One region of the Trichococcus sp. ES5 genome, then DNA from elsewhere that is predicted to be linked to it. Evidence: predicted binding sites of a transcription regulator. Region 1 holds the regulator's gene; each other region holds the start of a gene.

Region 1 (3,495 bases):
ATCTTTTGTCCGAGGATTCGTGACACCAACGTCAAAGCCGGCAATGGGATCATAGCAATGAGCGTCAAACGCCAATCGATCAAGAAGAACATCGTAAAGAGCGTGATCCCGCCTGAAGAAATTGAATCTGCCAATGTCAGGATACCTGCGCCAGCGACCATGCGGATGGCATTCAAATCATTCGTCGCATGCGCCATCAGATCGCCTGTCCTGTACTTTTGGAAGAAGACAGCATCCATTTCGGTGAAATGCTTGAACAATCTTGACCGAAGTATCTTTTCCAGTTCTGCTGAAGTTCCCCAAATCTTCATCCGCCAAATATAACGGAAGAGGTACTGCAGCACGCCCGCTATCAATATGATCGCTGTCCACTTCCACAAAGACGCCATCGTTAACGTGCCAAGTGCTATTTCATCGATAATGATTCCGACGATGCGCGGCGATACAACCTGAAGTATAGCCACAATGATCAGGAAAAAGACGCCCACAAAATAGGCTTTCCATTCCTGACGAAAAAACCAACTCAATTTTTTGAAAATACTCACGGATATTTCCCCTTTCTTGCGTTTATTCAGACAAAATAAAAATGTGGAACCGTAAAGATCCACATTTTGTATATTATTTCATTAGTCTATTTCTTTTTCTTTGTTGATTGTGCTTTCATCGAAGCCATAATTTGTTTAACTTTTCTTTCGGATGGTTTTTGACCCATCTGCATCATCATAGAACGCAACATTTCTTCATTGATCGGTGGATTTTCTTCAAAATATTTTACCATATAACGTCTTGCAAGGAAAAATCCGCCAACCGCGCCTATTACTATTCCTAAAATAACCATCATTACCCATGCTGTTGTTGACACGTATTCATCCCCCTTTCCAAAGCATTCATTCATTAATTGTACTAAAGATTATGAGAAAAAGAAATAGCAATCACGGATAAATTTAGCGATTTTTGGAAAACGCTTCAACATTTGCTGGATTTGTGGCAATACTAGGCATATTCTTACATAATTTTCAAAGAACATGCGAACATCTGTTTGATTTTTTGGGGGATTAATGGTATCCTAAACGATATAAATATAGGATTACGGAGATGATGATCTCATGGTTAAAAATAAAGATTCACGCCAAATTGAAGTGCTTCAATACATTTATGAAGAAGTCCAGGAAAAGGGCTACCCGCCGACCGTAAGGGAAATCGGAAATGCGGTAAAACTGTCATCTACATCTACAGTTCATGGCCATCTGTCGCGTCTTGAAAAAAATGGTTTTATCCAGCGGGATCCTACAAAACCCCGTGCGATAGAATTGACCCAAGCAGGTCTGGACAAATTGGGGATCCTATCAGATAAAATGCCGTTGTTGGGTACTGTCACAGCCGGAGCGCCCATACTTGCCGTAGAAGAAGCAACCGACTATTTCCCGGTTCCCCCGGATCTGCAATCCAATGCGGGATCTTTATTCATGTTGAAAATCCGCGGAGAAAGCATGATCGATGCCGGCATCTTCGATGGCGACTCCGTCATTGTCAGAAAACAGAACACGGCTGAAAACGGAGATATCGTCATAGCCATGACGGACGATGATGAAGCGACCTGCAAACGTTTCTACAAAGAAAATAACTACTATCGTCTGCAACCTGAAAATTCGAGCATGGATCCGATCATCCTGGATTCTGTCCTCATCCTGGGTAAAGTAGTCGGCCTGTACCGGAACCACATCATTTAAAGAACAGTCCTCCAACTGACGCAAAAAGGCTGCCAACCGGCAGCCTTTTTGCGTGTCTATGCTTATTTAGGATTGCTTCTCTTAGTATTCCATCAGCGTGAAGATGTCATACCCTTGGATCAGATCTCTGCCCTTTAAATCCAGCAACTCGATCAAGAACGCCAAGCCCACAACTTCTCCGCCTAATTTTTCAACCAATTCTATAGTCGCGGCTGTAGTGCCGCCAGTAGCCAACAAATCATCACAGACCAGCACTTTATCGCCAGGCAAGATGGCGTCTTGATGCAGTTGCAATGTCGCTTTCCCGTATTCCAGCCCGTAGGATACTTCTACTGTTTCGCGGGGCAATTTGCCTTTTTTGCGGGCCATCGCGAATCCGCAGCCTAATTCCACAGCCACAGGGCAACCGACCATGAAGCCACGCGCTTCAGGTCCGACTACTTTATCAACATTCAAGTCTTGAGCATATTTCACGATTTCCTTGATTGAATAACGATAGGCTTCGCCATTTGCCATCAAAGGGGAAATATCGCGGAAAATGATGCCTTGTTCCGGAAAATCTTTTACGTCAGCAATATATTTTTTTAAATCCATTTTTATGTTCCTCCTAATTATTGAACCATCATCTGTTCATTCAACCATTTTGTCAGTTGCGAAAACGGGCTGTAGATGAATATTTTTTCAGCTTCCATTTTCTGCAGGCGATCTTTGTATACTTGTGTATCAGCCAAAGCCCTTTTGACGGGATTCTTGACCTCATTGATGAAACCATTGTCTATTGTAACAAATCCCGCCTCCAAAAACACTTGAATCATGAAAATGGCAAGATTTTTCTTGATTTTTAAATATTCTGCCAAAGCATCTAATCGATTTCTCACGTCGATATCCTTATGCGAACGGATATACTGGTAAAATTTTGCAAACTGGTCTTTAGGAGGAACGCCATCTGCGTATACGCCATTCGATTCATGAGAGACGACATACACATTTTCGAACTGATTACTCTTCAGGAGATTCGCCAAAAGGTTCAGCTTCAAAGGACATTCGAAGAGCACGAGATTCTTGGCGCTGACGGCCTGCAAGGCATCCACTGTATTGTCCGTGAGCAAGGCCGCATTCGAACTGCTTGGAATACGCTCATAAAATTGTTTCATGATGTTGGAAGTCGAAAATAGATACAAGGCATCTTCCACAGCCAATACCGATTCTTGGATGACCGAACTCCTTTTGTCAAAAAACTGAACATGTTTATTTTTAATGTCCCTCAACTGCAGTTGAGGCTTCGCGCTGTCCCGCCAAACATTAATTGAAAGCTCGCCGATTAGGGAAACGACATCCGCTTCATTCAAATGATTGCTGATGCTCCCCTTATTGAAGCCGATCACATCCAGAAAAAGCTCCTTATCCTTGAGCTTGAACTTTAGATGCTTGTTGTCGGCACCGATTTGTCTGATGTCTGTCAAAGGTACATTTTGGAAGCCGAATATCGGCTTCGGATTGTCGGTACCATATGGTTTCAGCAACTCCAATTCCTTCAAAAACGGCAAGGTGACGTCAGCAAGCGGCAAGATGGCGTCTATATAAATGGATTCGCCCAGCACGATTGCATCATGATAGCGAGCAGCATAGTTGTTGATCTTTTCAGAGAAAGCGGCTAAATCAGCAGCAGGAAGACTCATGCCTGCTGCCATTTTGTGCCCACCGAACTTCGTAAGCGAATCCTTTGCATCTGCCAATGCAGCATAAATGTCCAACGCCTCGGTGC
Region 2 (3,495 bases), on a different contig from region 1:
TTATTACAGGTGTCACAACAATCGTTCCGATTTTTGCTTCCGGAAAGCGTTTGGGTAGTTTGATTTTGGCACGTATGTTTCCGGCTTTTGACAGCAGCGATTTGATTCTTGCCGAACACGGGGCCACCGTAATCGGCATTGAGTTGCTGCATAGCATCAATTTGCGTACGGAAGAGGCAACAAGAGTGACGACACTGATCCAAATTGCAATAAAATCCTTGTCTTTTAGCGAACTCGAAGCAGTCAAAGCTATTTTTGAGAGTTTTCCATCCTTAGAGGAACGCATCACCGCATCGAAAATTGCGGAAGAAAAAAATATAACGCGCTCCGTGATTGTGAATGCTTTAAGGAAGCTGGAATCAGCCGGTATTCTCGAGACGAGATCGCTCGGCATGAAGGGGACATTCATCAGAGTCGTTTCTCCAGAATTGCTTGATGCTTTAAAAAAGGCTTTGTATCAAAGAAATGATCAGTAACCAAATTGGTGTAAAGCCAAACTAGGGGGAAATGTCATGGAGTTTGTAATCGAAAATGAGCACCTTATAGTAACCGTAAAGGATAAAGGTGCAGAAATATCCAGTGTAGTCGCAAAGAAAACTGGTATCGAATATATTTGGCAAGCTGATGAGAAAGTTTGGAACAGACATGCCCCTGTTCTATTTCCTTTCGTAGGACGCCTGAAGGAGGACTCCTTCCGATATAAAGGTAATACTTACCCAATGGGGCAACACGGTTTTGCCCGCGACTCGAAATTTTCAGTGCATGAGCGCCTGACTGACAGTATTACATTCATTCTTGCGCCGAACGGTCACTTCAAAGATGTTTATCCATTTTTGTTTGAATTGCAGTTGACTTATCAATTGTTCGAGAACCAGTTGTCCGTCATTTACAAGGTGAAGAATCTTGATGAAAATACGATGTACTATTCGATTGGGGGGCATCCAGGCTTCAACGTGCCGTTGACAGAGGGTGAGACATTAGAAGATTATTACATCAAGATGACTCCTGAAACTTCCCGAGAGCGCTTCTTGCTGGAAGGGCCGTATCTATCCGCAAACAAAGCACTTGAAGTGGATCAGAACAATTTCCCGCTGCAAAGAGAACTATTCCTGAATGATGCCATTATTTTGAAAACGCCGGAACCGACGACGGTGACGTTGGCATCTAATAAAGGCGAGCACGGAGTTATACTGTCCTATGAAGATTTTGATTACTTAGGTATTTGGACGAAGCCGCAGCAAGACGCAACTTACGTCTGTTTGGAACCTTGGTGCGGATTGGCTGACAGGTCGGATTCGGATGGGGCGTTGGAACGGAAAACAGCCATCCAATCACTTGAACCAGGAAATAAACGTTATTATGTCCATAGGGTCGCGTTCTTCTAAATCGTTGCCTAGTTACACTAAAAAGGCAGGACCGTAAATCAGCAACGATTTACGGTCCTGCCTTATTCTTTTATTCTTTGACGCTCTTTGATTTGTAGCCGAAAGGTACTTTGCTTTCCGTCCCATTCTTGATCCGGTAAATGTTGGAACGGTGACGATAGATGATGAAAATCGTCAGAAGGATCGTAACAATCGTCAACGGCCAATCCTTAAAAAAGAAGGAAAGGAAGATTGCCGTAAAACAGACCAATATGCTGGACAAGCTGACCATTCTGGAGAAATAAAGATAGATGACGAAAGCGATGATCACTTCTGTAAAAAAAAGGGGGTTGTAAGCCAAAATGATACCGCCGCTTGTAGCGACTGCCTTACCGCCTTTGAATCCCGCAAAAAGGGGATAAGTATGCCCTAATGCTGCCACAACACCGGCCAGCAAAGGGTGAATTTCGGCCCCTAACCATATCGGCAGTAAAGTTGCCGCCGAGCCTTTCAGCATGTCCATGATCAAGACGATTGTACCGGCTTTTTTCCCTAAAACGCGGAAGGTGTTCGTGGTTCCGCTGTTCCCGCTGCCGTATGTGCGGATGTCTGTATGATAAAAATATTTTCCAATCCAAATGCCTGAAGGGATAGAACCCAAAAGATAGGCTAGGACGATGACGACTGCTGTCATTCTCACTTCACTCCTAGTTTAAAACTCCAATATAAAACAATTCCAGTTCATTTTACCATTTAATCGACATTTTTCCTATAGGAGGCAGAATTCTGTCTTATTTTTAATACTTTTCAAAGTGAAAATTATACAGTATGATAGAATAGATGTTCGGTTCAGAACAGAGATGAAGGAGTTTTTTTATGGCACAAAATAATGAGAATAAATACAATGACGACTCCATCCAAGTGTTGGAAGGACTTGAAGCAGTCAGGAAACGGCCAGGTATGTATATCGGTTCGACCGACGCACGTGGACTGCATCATTTAGTATATGAAATAGTCGACAATGCAGTTGACGAGGCTTTATCGGGGTTTGCCGATAAAATCGATATCACGATCCACAAAGACCAAAGCATTAGTGTCAAAGATAATGGCCGCGGTATGCCGACTGGGTTTCATGCTTCAGGTGTACCAACCATCCAAGTCATTTTCACAGTGTTGCATGCTGGTGGCAAATTCGGTCAAGGAGGCTACAAAACTTCAGGAGGCCTCCATGGAGTGGGTGCAAGTGTCGTCAATGCCCTGTCCGAGTGGCTGGAAGTGTCCGTCATCCGAGAGAGCACAGTCTATACGATGAAATTCAAGGATGGCGGGAAACCTGCCAGTAAATTGACTAAGGCAAAAAGTGCTGCAAAAGGTTCAGGCTCTTCGATTCACTTTTTACCCGACAAGGAAGTTTTCGGAACAGCGCAACTATCCTATGAGGTTTTGGCGGAGCGGTTCAGGGAATCAGCCTTTTTATTGAAAGGTTTGACCATCACGCTGAAAGATGAACGGACGGAACAAAGCGATACTTTTTACTTCGAAGAAGGAATCAAGGAATTCGTTGCTTACTTAAATGAAGAAAAAGATACACTGCATGATGTCGTGTATTTCAGTGGAGAAGCAGATGGGATTGAAATTGAATTTTCCTTCCAGTATAACGATGGTTATTCGGAGACGATTTTGTCTTTCGTCAACAACGTCCGCACTAAGGATGGCGGCACCCACGAAACCGGTGCGAAGACAGCCATCACCAAAGCCTTCAACGAATACGCCCGGAAGATGAACCTGATCAAAGAGAAGGAGAAGAATCTTGAAGGCAGTGATGTCCGTGAAGGCCTTTCGGCAGTGTTGTCCTTGCGCGTTCCAGAAAACCTGCTGCAATTCGAAGGCCAAACGAAAGAGAAATTAGGCACACCACAAGCGCGGGCCGCCGTTGATGGCCTCATCAGCGAAAAATTAAGCATCTATCTGACCGAGAATGGCGAAACAGCCCAAATGCTTGCCAGGAAATCCCTCAAAGCCAGAGAGGCCAGAAACGCAGCGCGAAAAGCCCGTGAAGAGACGCGAAATGGCAAAAAACGCCAAAAAAACGAATCACTGTTGTCCGGCAAGTTGACACCTGCCCAAAGCA
Region 3 (3,495 bases), on a different contig from region 1:
CATCCTGCCTTTATTCCTGACGACACTGGGTGCCTCCAAAACGGAAATCTCGCTGATTGAGGGGATTGCCGAAAGCACGGCTTCCGTACTGAAATCCCTCTCCGGTTGGTGGAGCGACAAAATCGGCCGCAACAAGCCTTTCATGATCATCGGTTACGGCATCACCGCGCTCCTTTCCCCGCTGTTCGCATTCGTGACGACGCCCTTGCAGGTCCTGTCGATCCGTTTTGTCGAACGCGTCGGCAAAGGCATCCGCACCGCTCCCCGGGACAGTCTTGTGGCCGGTTCTTCTGAAGAAAACAACAACGCCGGTCTGAATTTCGGTTTCCATAAAGCGATGGACAACAGCGGAGCCATCGTCGGGCCGCTGACCGCCTTCGCTGTACTGGCCGCTTTTCCTGGCGATTACCGACGCGTCTTCCTGTTTGCGGCCATTCCGGGATTTTTGGGACTGCTGTCGATCCTCTTTTTTGTGAAGGAAGCCAAACGCACCAAATCGGAACGGCTAGGAAAAATATCCTTCCGGGATTTTCCCAAGGATTTCTACCTTTTTCTGGCAATCGTTTTCCTTTTCACGCTGGGGAATTCAACGGATGCCCTGCTTTTGATCAAAGCGAGCGACGTCGGCGTCAGCGATGCCTTCATCCCGATCATGTATCTGGTGTTCAATGCGGTTTCCGTCGCCTTCGCCGTTCCGCTCGGGAAACTGTCCGATAAGATTGGACGTAAACGCATCATCATCGGCGGCTATCTGATGTTCGCGCTGATCTATTTTGGATTCGGCAAGGCGGCTACCCCTTTCGCCATCGTCGGCCTCTTCGCCTTTTACGGCCTCTACAGCGCGGCGACGGACGGCATCCAGAAAGCGTTGGTATCCGACATCATCGGCAAGGAGAAAAAAGGCACCGGGTTGGGGCTATACAATGCGCTCCTGGGAATGACCCTATTGCCGGCCAGTCTGATCGGCGGATGGTTATACGATACTTTCAATAACCAAGTGCCTTTCTACTTCGGTTCCGCCACCGCCTTGCTTTCCGCTTTTTTGATGTTCCTCTTCTATCAACGCGGGAAACGCCACGGCACAAGCCATTCTTGATGCAATGCTGCATTCTAAGGGATAGGGTTAGCGGCGGAATTCCCCGTCAAACTGGTTTTGACGGGGAATCTTGTGTCGTGTGTGGTTGTACTTCCCCGCCAAGACGATTTTGGAGGGGAAACTGAATAGGATTCGAATTGATTTTGCCCGCCAATAAGGTTTTGGCGGGTTATTTCTAAGGATAACGTATATTCAACCTCAAAACTGAAGAAGCTGCATCAACCCAGTAAGGAGCGTTCTGGATTGATGCAGCCTCTTCGGTTATTTCAATAGTTTGGCGAGAGCAGCCATTTCTTCTTCGCTGAAGGTCAGTCCTTTGCCCATCTTTTCGTGATCGGGGCTCCATTCGCGGATATCGTATTTTGGCGGTCGGCCGTTCCAGCTGACCAGGTTCAGTTCTTTCGTCCAGCCTTTTGCGGAGGTGGACAGGACGCCGAGTTCTTCGACAATTTCAAATGTGATGTCTGCCATGTTTCATTTCCATCCCTTCTCATTCTCATGATAAAGCCTCATCGCTTTATTCAATCGTCTATTAATATATCAGAGGACTATTTCTTGGTAAAGTATTTCACAGCAAACTGTTTTTCGACAAAAATACGGAGCCTTTATCCATCAGGCCCCGATCCCATTTCTTTCCATTCTGTTTCATTACACTTCTCTGGTGAGCTTCACGCCGTTTAAAATAATGTCATAGGTGATTTCGGCATTCAAAGAATCAGAAACGCTGCAATATTTTTCTTCACTCAAGTCGATTGCACGCCAAACTCTTTTGCCATCAATGTCGCCGTCCACTACGAAAGTGATAGTGATAGCGACAAAACCTTTAGGAGCTTCTTCTTTACGGGTTCCGTCTGTGATGAACTCCAGTTTGCTGATTTTATCCAAATAGCGGTTCAAAATCATCGTCACGTCTATGCCGATGCAGCCTGCCAAAGCTGCCAGCAGCATCTCGGTAGGAGTGGCACCCTCGCCCATCCCGCCATACGCTGGCGTTGCATCCATCTTGATATCGTAGCCTGAATCACCCTGGGCGGTGAATTTACGGCCGCCTTCCCATATCGTCTTCACGATCATAGCTTCTCCTCATTTCTTTCGCTCTTTTCCTCCATTTTCAGGAATTTTCTGGCCCGTTCTGTTTTCGGAGCGGCAAAGAAATCCTTTGGCTGCCCCTCCTCCACTACTACACCGTCTGCCATGAAAATGATCCGGTCAGCAACATTCCTGGCAAATTGCATCTCATGCGTCACGATGACCGGCTTCAGCGCATACAGGTTGTTGATGGTCGCATCGATTCTGCCGGCATCCAGATCCTTCAACGAAGTAATCACATCGTCATAGGTGCGGATTTCGAAATCGCCGACTTCCGGCATCAGAACGGTCCGCAGATAGGTTTCATCATTGGTGCCTAGGCCAACTCCGATCTGTTTGCCTGGGAAATCATTGACCGACAATATATCCGTGTTCGTTTCGCTGACGATGACCTTAACCTGGTTAGTGATATAAGGATCGGAGAACAGCATTTCCTTCTTGCGGTCTTCGGTGATTGTCATCTGACTGACGACCATATCGAATTTATTCGCTTTCAGTCCCGCTATCATCCCCGAAAACTCTTGTGAGACAAACTCAATATCCACATCCAAACCTTTGGCAATTTCTTTGGCGATGTCTGCATCGAAGCCGTCCATCTCCTGATTTTCATTCAAAAAATTATACGGCTGGTAAGTCCCCATCAAGCCTACTTTGATGACACCGGCATCCTGAACCTGTTGCAGCAAATCCGTCGTTTCTGTTTGAGAGGAGCTCTCTGTCATCGCGCTGGACTCATTCGTCGCGCCTCCCCCACCGCACGCTGTCAAATAATCACTGTCATAACAGAGCCATCAGATCGTTCAGACTGCTTTTTTCTAGCACCCGGATAGTAGCAGGTACTTTCTCCAAATTATTTTTATCAGGGGCTGCATCCTGCCATTTCGCTTCCAGCTCAGCATCCGTCAACGGCATTCCGGGAGATCCTATTGGCACGCTGACCTCCCGAGTGTGGACAGTTCCGTCTGCCATCGCAATCCGGATGATTGTGAATCTACCCTTCGGAATTGCTTGAGAGTCGGGTAGATGATGAACGTCATATTTTCTGGACATTACTTTCATGAGCTGCTGGGCCTGATCGGAAATAGCCTTGGCCTCAAATTTTTCCAGTGTGTAGGCCTGGCCCAATAGAGCCAGAGCTACTACATATTCGATGCTGAATCGGCCTTGTTCCCCAGTCACTGGGTGTTTGTGGATCAGCGCAGCATCCCCGTCAGGAGGAAATATGATAGCTATGTTTGCTATATTTTCGACAGGCAATTGCAATTTTGCCAGCTGCCGGGCTGCATCCGCACCGTGTAAAGCGGCTGAGC
Region 4 (3,495 bases), on a different contig from region 1:
TCAATTCCCGCACGACCGCTTCAAAAGTTTTCCGGCTGGCTGGTTTGGCGATGTCGGCATCGATTTCGAACAACCGGCTCATGACGCGCATGACGTTTCCGTCGACTGCCGGCTCCGGTATCTGGAAAGCGATGCTGGAGACGGCGCCTGCTGTATACGGTCCGATGCCCTTCAGCTTAGCGATTTCCTGCGGATTCTTAGGGAAAACACCATTGTAATCGGCGACGATCTGTTGCGCCGCTTTCTGCATGTTCTTGACACGAGAATAATAACCCAGCCCTTCCCACGCCTTCAGGATCGCGTCTTCCGGCGCTGCCGCCAGCGCTGCGATGTCCGGGAATTTATCCAGGAAATTATGATAATACGGGATGACCGTATCCACCCGTGTCTGCTGCAGCATGATTTCCGAAACCCAGATGCTATAGGGATCGCTCGTCCGGCGCCAAGGCAGATCGCGTTTCTCTTTGTCGTACCAGTCCAACAGCGCTTTGCGGAAAGCCTGTATTTTCTCGGCCGGCCACATTTCGATGCCGGCTGCTTTGAATATTTTTGTATGTTCCGAATTTGTCATTATTCTGCTTCCTGTTCCTTTTCTTCGATATAGGCGGAGATCATGTCTCCCTGGTAGCCTTTTTGGTAAAGGCCCGATCTCACTTTTTGCTGCAGCTCACGGCCTTTCGCTTTGCGCTCATAACGGCGCCAAAGCTTGTCCCCTTGCAGACGCAATGCGGCCATTTCATCCTCTTCCTCTTTCTCCGTTTCGATCTCTCCCATAACTTCCAGGACGATGTCGGAAGGATAGCCTTTCTGATGCAGATGGAGACGGATTTTTGAAGCTGCTTCATGCGAAGAAACCCGGCTTTGTTTGCGCAGTTGCTTCTCAGCAATCGTTTGGGCATTTTCCAACTGCAACTCATGCGGATATTGTTGCAGGGAAATGGCGATATCTTCTTCCGACAAGCCCTTTCCTTTCAGTTCGTTGGCGATGAGTTGCGGTCCCTTCAGGTTCAGGTTAGCCGCCGTGCGCGTGTAGCTTTCGCCATAGATACGGTCATTGACGTAATTCTGTTCGATCAGCCGCGTCAAAGCACGTTCGATTGCGTCCGGGCTGATTTCTTCGTCATACAGTTTTTTGCGGACTTCTTTCTCACTGCGCAGGCTGTAGGACAGATAATTGACTGCTGTCGTATAAGCCATGTAATCGTAATTTTCCTTCTCGATTTCAGCGCTGCGCTCTTTCGTGAGCGTCATCCCTTTATGCAAGCCGACCTTGATCAGTACGGCTTCCGATATCGGAAAGGCGTACTCCCCGTCAATGAAGACGTTGAAACGGTCCTTGCGTTTTTTCTGGACAGTTATTTTTGTTACGACAGGCAATTTTTCAGCCTGTTCCTCGGTATGGTCCATTCTATACATCCTTTCGGCGAATCTCACTTGCTATTATACACACAAAAAACGAAAGGAACAAAACGTATGTTCGAAATTCCCGCCGCGTGCTAAAAACACCCAGGGCTGCCTCATTCTTTCGAGGCAGCCCTGGGTGTTTCTGTCAATCACAGAGCCGGTTTCGGTTTATCCGTCTCTTCATAATCAGGCTCGATATCTTCCGCATCTTCAACGGTTTCTGCAGCAACCGTGTCGCCTCCAAATGGGTCTTTGGAAAACTGTTCCTTCTCTTCTTCCAGTTCCTGCAAGGAGTCATCTTTGTCAAACTGCATTTCAGGCAACCGGTGACTGTCTTCTGCCATTGCAGGATCCGCCACCGTTTCAGCTTCGATGCGTTGTCCGGTGATGTCGTCGGTCACATCGGCTGGTTGTGTAGGCGACGCAGCTGCAACTTCGGTGACTTCGAGCTGTTTCTCGGCTTCGATTGAATGAGCCGGAACATCGCCGGCTTCTTCGCTATCGGCGGATGCCCAATCCGGTTTCGTGGCAGTGATGGCTGCAACAGGGACGGCTTTTTCGTCAGGCAAAATGCCATCGCGCACGAGAAATTCGGCATGTTCATCATTGATCGGAGCGGCATCATCGATCAGCAGCAACAATTCCCCATCATCCAAAGCATCCTCAAACCGTTCGTACGTATCCTCGTCAATGCCGTAGCGCTCGAAAATGGCTTCCTCCTCTTCCTCTTCCAAATCCACCGTAAAGAACTTAACGATTTTGTCCCATAAGGAGTCCTCCTCACGGTCTTCACCGGTTACGATAACTTGTACAGCCGTCTCTTCCGTGATGAAATTGCTTTTTCCGTTGCGGGTGATGACCAGCAGTTGCTCAGGCGCATAGCCCTCATGCTTAATCAGATGCGTAATTACATCAAGCAACATTTCCTGATTAGCAAAGGTACCTTCGATTCTCTTGTCCATAACGATTCCTCCCATGACTGAAGATTTATTCTTTGAACTCATTGTAAAATACTTCAACCTGAATCACAAATGATAGCCTATTTTCCCATCATACTAAACTTTACTCGGCACCGCTGATCAGATGGGTGCATTCCTTAAATGGGGAAGTCCCCCATACAGATTCTCCCGCAGCAGATGCAGCGCCTCGTCCGCAACCGGGTTGTCACGCAACGAAGGATGGCGCAAAGCCGTTTCAGCCAAAGAAAACTGAACAATTTGGATATATTCATCCATCGGAATCGTCGAAAGCCGAGCCGCATTGGCGTGTAACGCGTTCCCAAGCAAATTGTGCTTGCGCTCTTCTTTTATTCCATCAGCGTAATCGAAATTTGTCAGGACGCTGTGCAAAAGGTGATTTTGGCGATGAACGGTTTGGCTGGCTTGTTTGACTTTTTCGGTGAAAAATTGCGGACGCACCGGTAAGTGGAAAACATGCTGATTCACGAAGTGGACTTCCACTCCCTTTTCCCCTTTTAAAGTCCGGGAATGCAGCACCTTTGAAAGATTGATCCAGGAACTGTTTTTGCGGGTCGGACCGCTCAACGGCAAAAATCGGTACCTCCCAAAAATATAGGGAACACAATGGGTATCCTTGCCGCTGACCCGTGTGGAGATCCCGCGAATGAAATCATAATCGAAACCAATCAGTTCAAACAAAGAGAACATCACATTGTTGCTGTTTTCGCGCGTTTTGATGAGGCGACCGTCTTTGAAAAAAATGAGCGTGCGGAAGTCGGTCTGGTGCAGTTGCGGGTCCAAGCTCATAATGTACAGAAATGAGTCATCCAGCACAAACCGATCCAAAGCCCAAGCCCGATTCAAATAAGGCTGGGTACTTTCTGGATCGAGCAAAACGAAGAAAGGCTCCTCCGTTTCTTTCTGGCTCTGGGCCGATGCGGATTCCTGCAAAGACGTCCGCAGACCCGAAAGGATCGTTTCCCACAGTTCGACATCAAAAGAGGGGCCTGCATTTTTTTCCTCCATTGCTCCATTCGTGAATGCTTGCGCCAATAATTCTGCTGTTGATTTTCCGACATTATTTTTACCGCGTTGCTCCATCATCGGTTGCTCATCCGCTTGCCGTTTCTGA

Evidence for each region. The regulator LexA, encoded in region 1, represses DNA repair genes until DNA is damaged. The targets are predictions, from matches to a motif close to CNAACANNTGTTNG.
Region 2: a site for LexA is predicted at 2,198-2,211, ahead of parE (DNA topoisomerase IV subunit B). Genes of this name have one in related genera too.
Region 3: a site for LexA is predicted at 1,671-1,684, ahead of TES5_RS07890 (YdbC family protein). Genes of this name have one in related genera too.
Region 4: a site for LexA is predicted at 1,467-1,480, ahead of recX (recombination regulator RecX). Genes of this name have one in related genera too.

What each region holds. Positions count from the first base shown of each region.
Region 1 covers NZ_FJND01000002.1:155,288-158,782, forward strand. The annotation lists gene TES5_RS02910 (ABC transporter ATP-binding protein) at 1-545, opposite strand, end outside; gene TES5_RS02915 (YneF family protein) at 632-862, opposite strand; gene lexA (transcriptional repressor LexA) at 1,107-1,730, shown strand; gene TES5_RS02925 (adenine phosphoribosyltransferase) at 1,812-2,324, opposite strand; gene recJ (single-stranded-DNA-specific exonuclease RecJ) at 2,342-3,495, opposite strand, start outside.
Region 2 covers NZ_FJND01000004.1:164,236-167,730, forward strand. The annotation lists gene codY (GTP-sensing pleiotropic transcriptional regulator CodY) at 1-476, shown strand, start outside; gene TES5_RS05495 (aldose 1-epimerase family protein) at 513-1,385, shown strand; gene plsY (glycerol-3-phosphate 1-O-acyltransferase PlsY) at 1,456-2,058, opposite strand; gene parE (DNA topoisomerase IV subunit B) at 2,241-3,495, shown strand, end outside.
Region 3 covers NZ_FJND01000008.1:10,505-13,999, reverse strand. The annotation lists gene TES5_RS07895 (MFS transporter) at 1-1,096, shown strand, start outside; gene TES5_RS07890 (YdbC family protein) at 1,358-1,567, opposite strand; gene TES5_RS07885 (OsmC family protein) at 1,745-2,170, opposite strand; gene TES5_RS07880 (ABC transporter substrate-binding protein) at 2,167-2,907, opposite strand; gene TES5_RS07875 (MmgE/PrpD family protein) at 2,963-3,495, opposite strand, start outside.
Region 4 covers NZ_FJND01000005.1:151,872-155,366, reverse strand. The annotation lists gene mutY (A/G-specific adenine glycosylase) at 1-571, opposite strand, end outside; gene recX (recombination regulator RecX) at 571-1,407, opposite strand; gene TES5_RS06470 (general stress protein) at 1,554-2,366, opposite strand; gene TES5_RS06465 (competence protein ComK) at 2,484-3,495, opposite strand, start outside.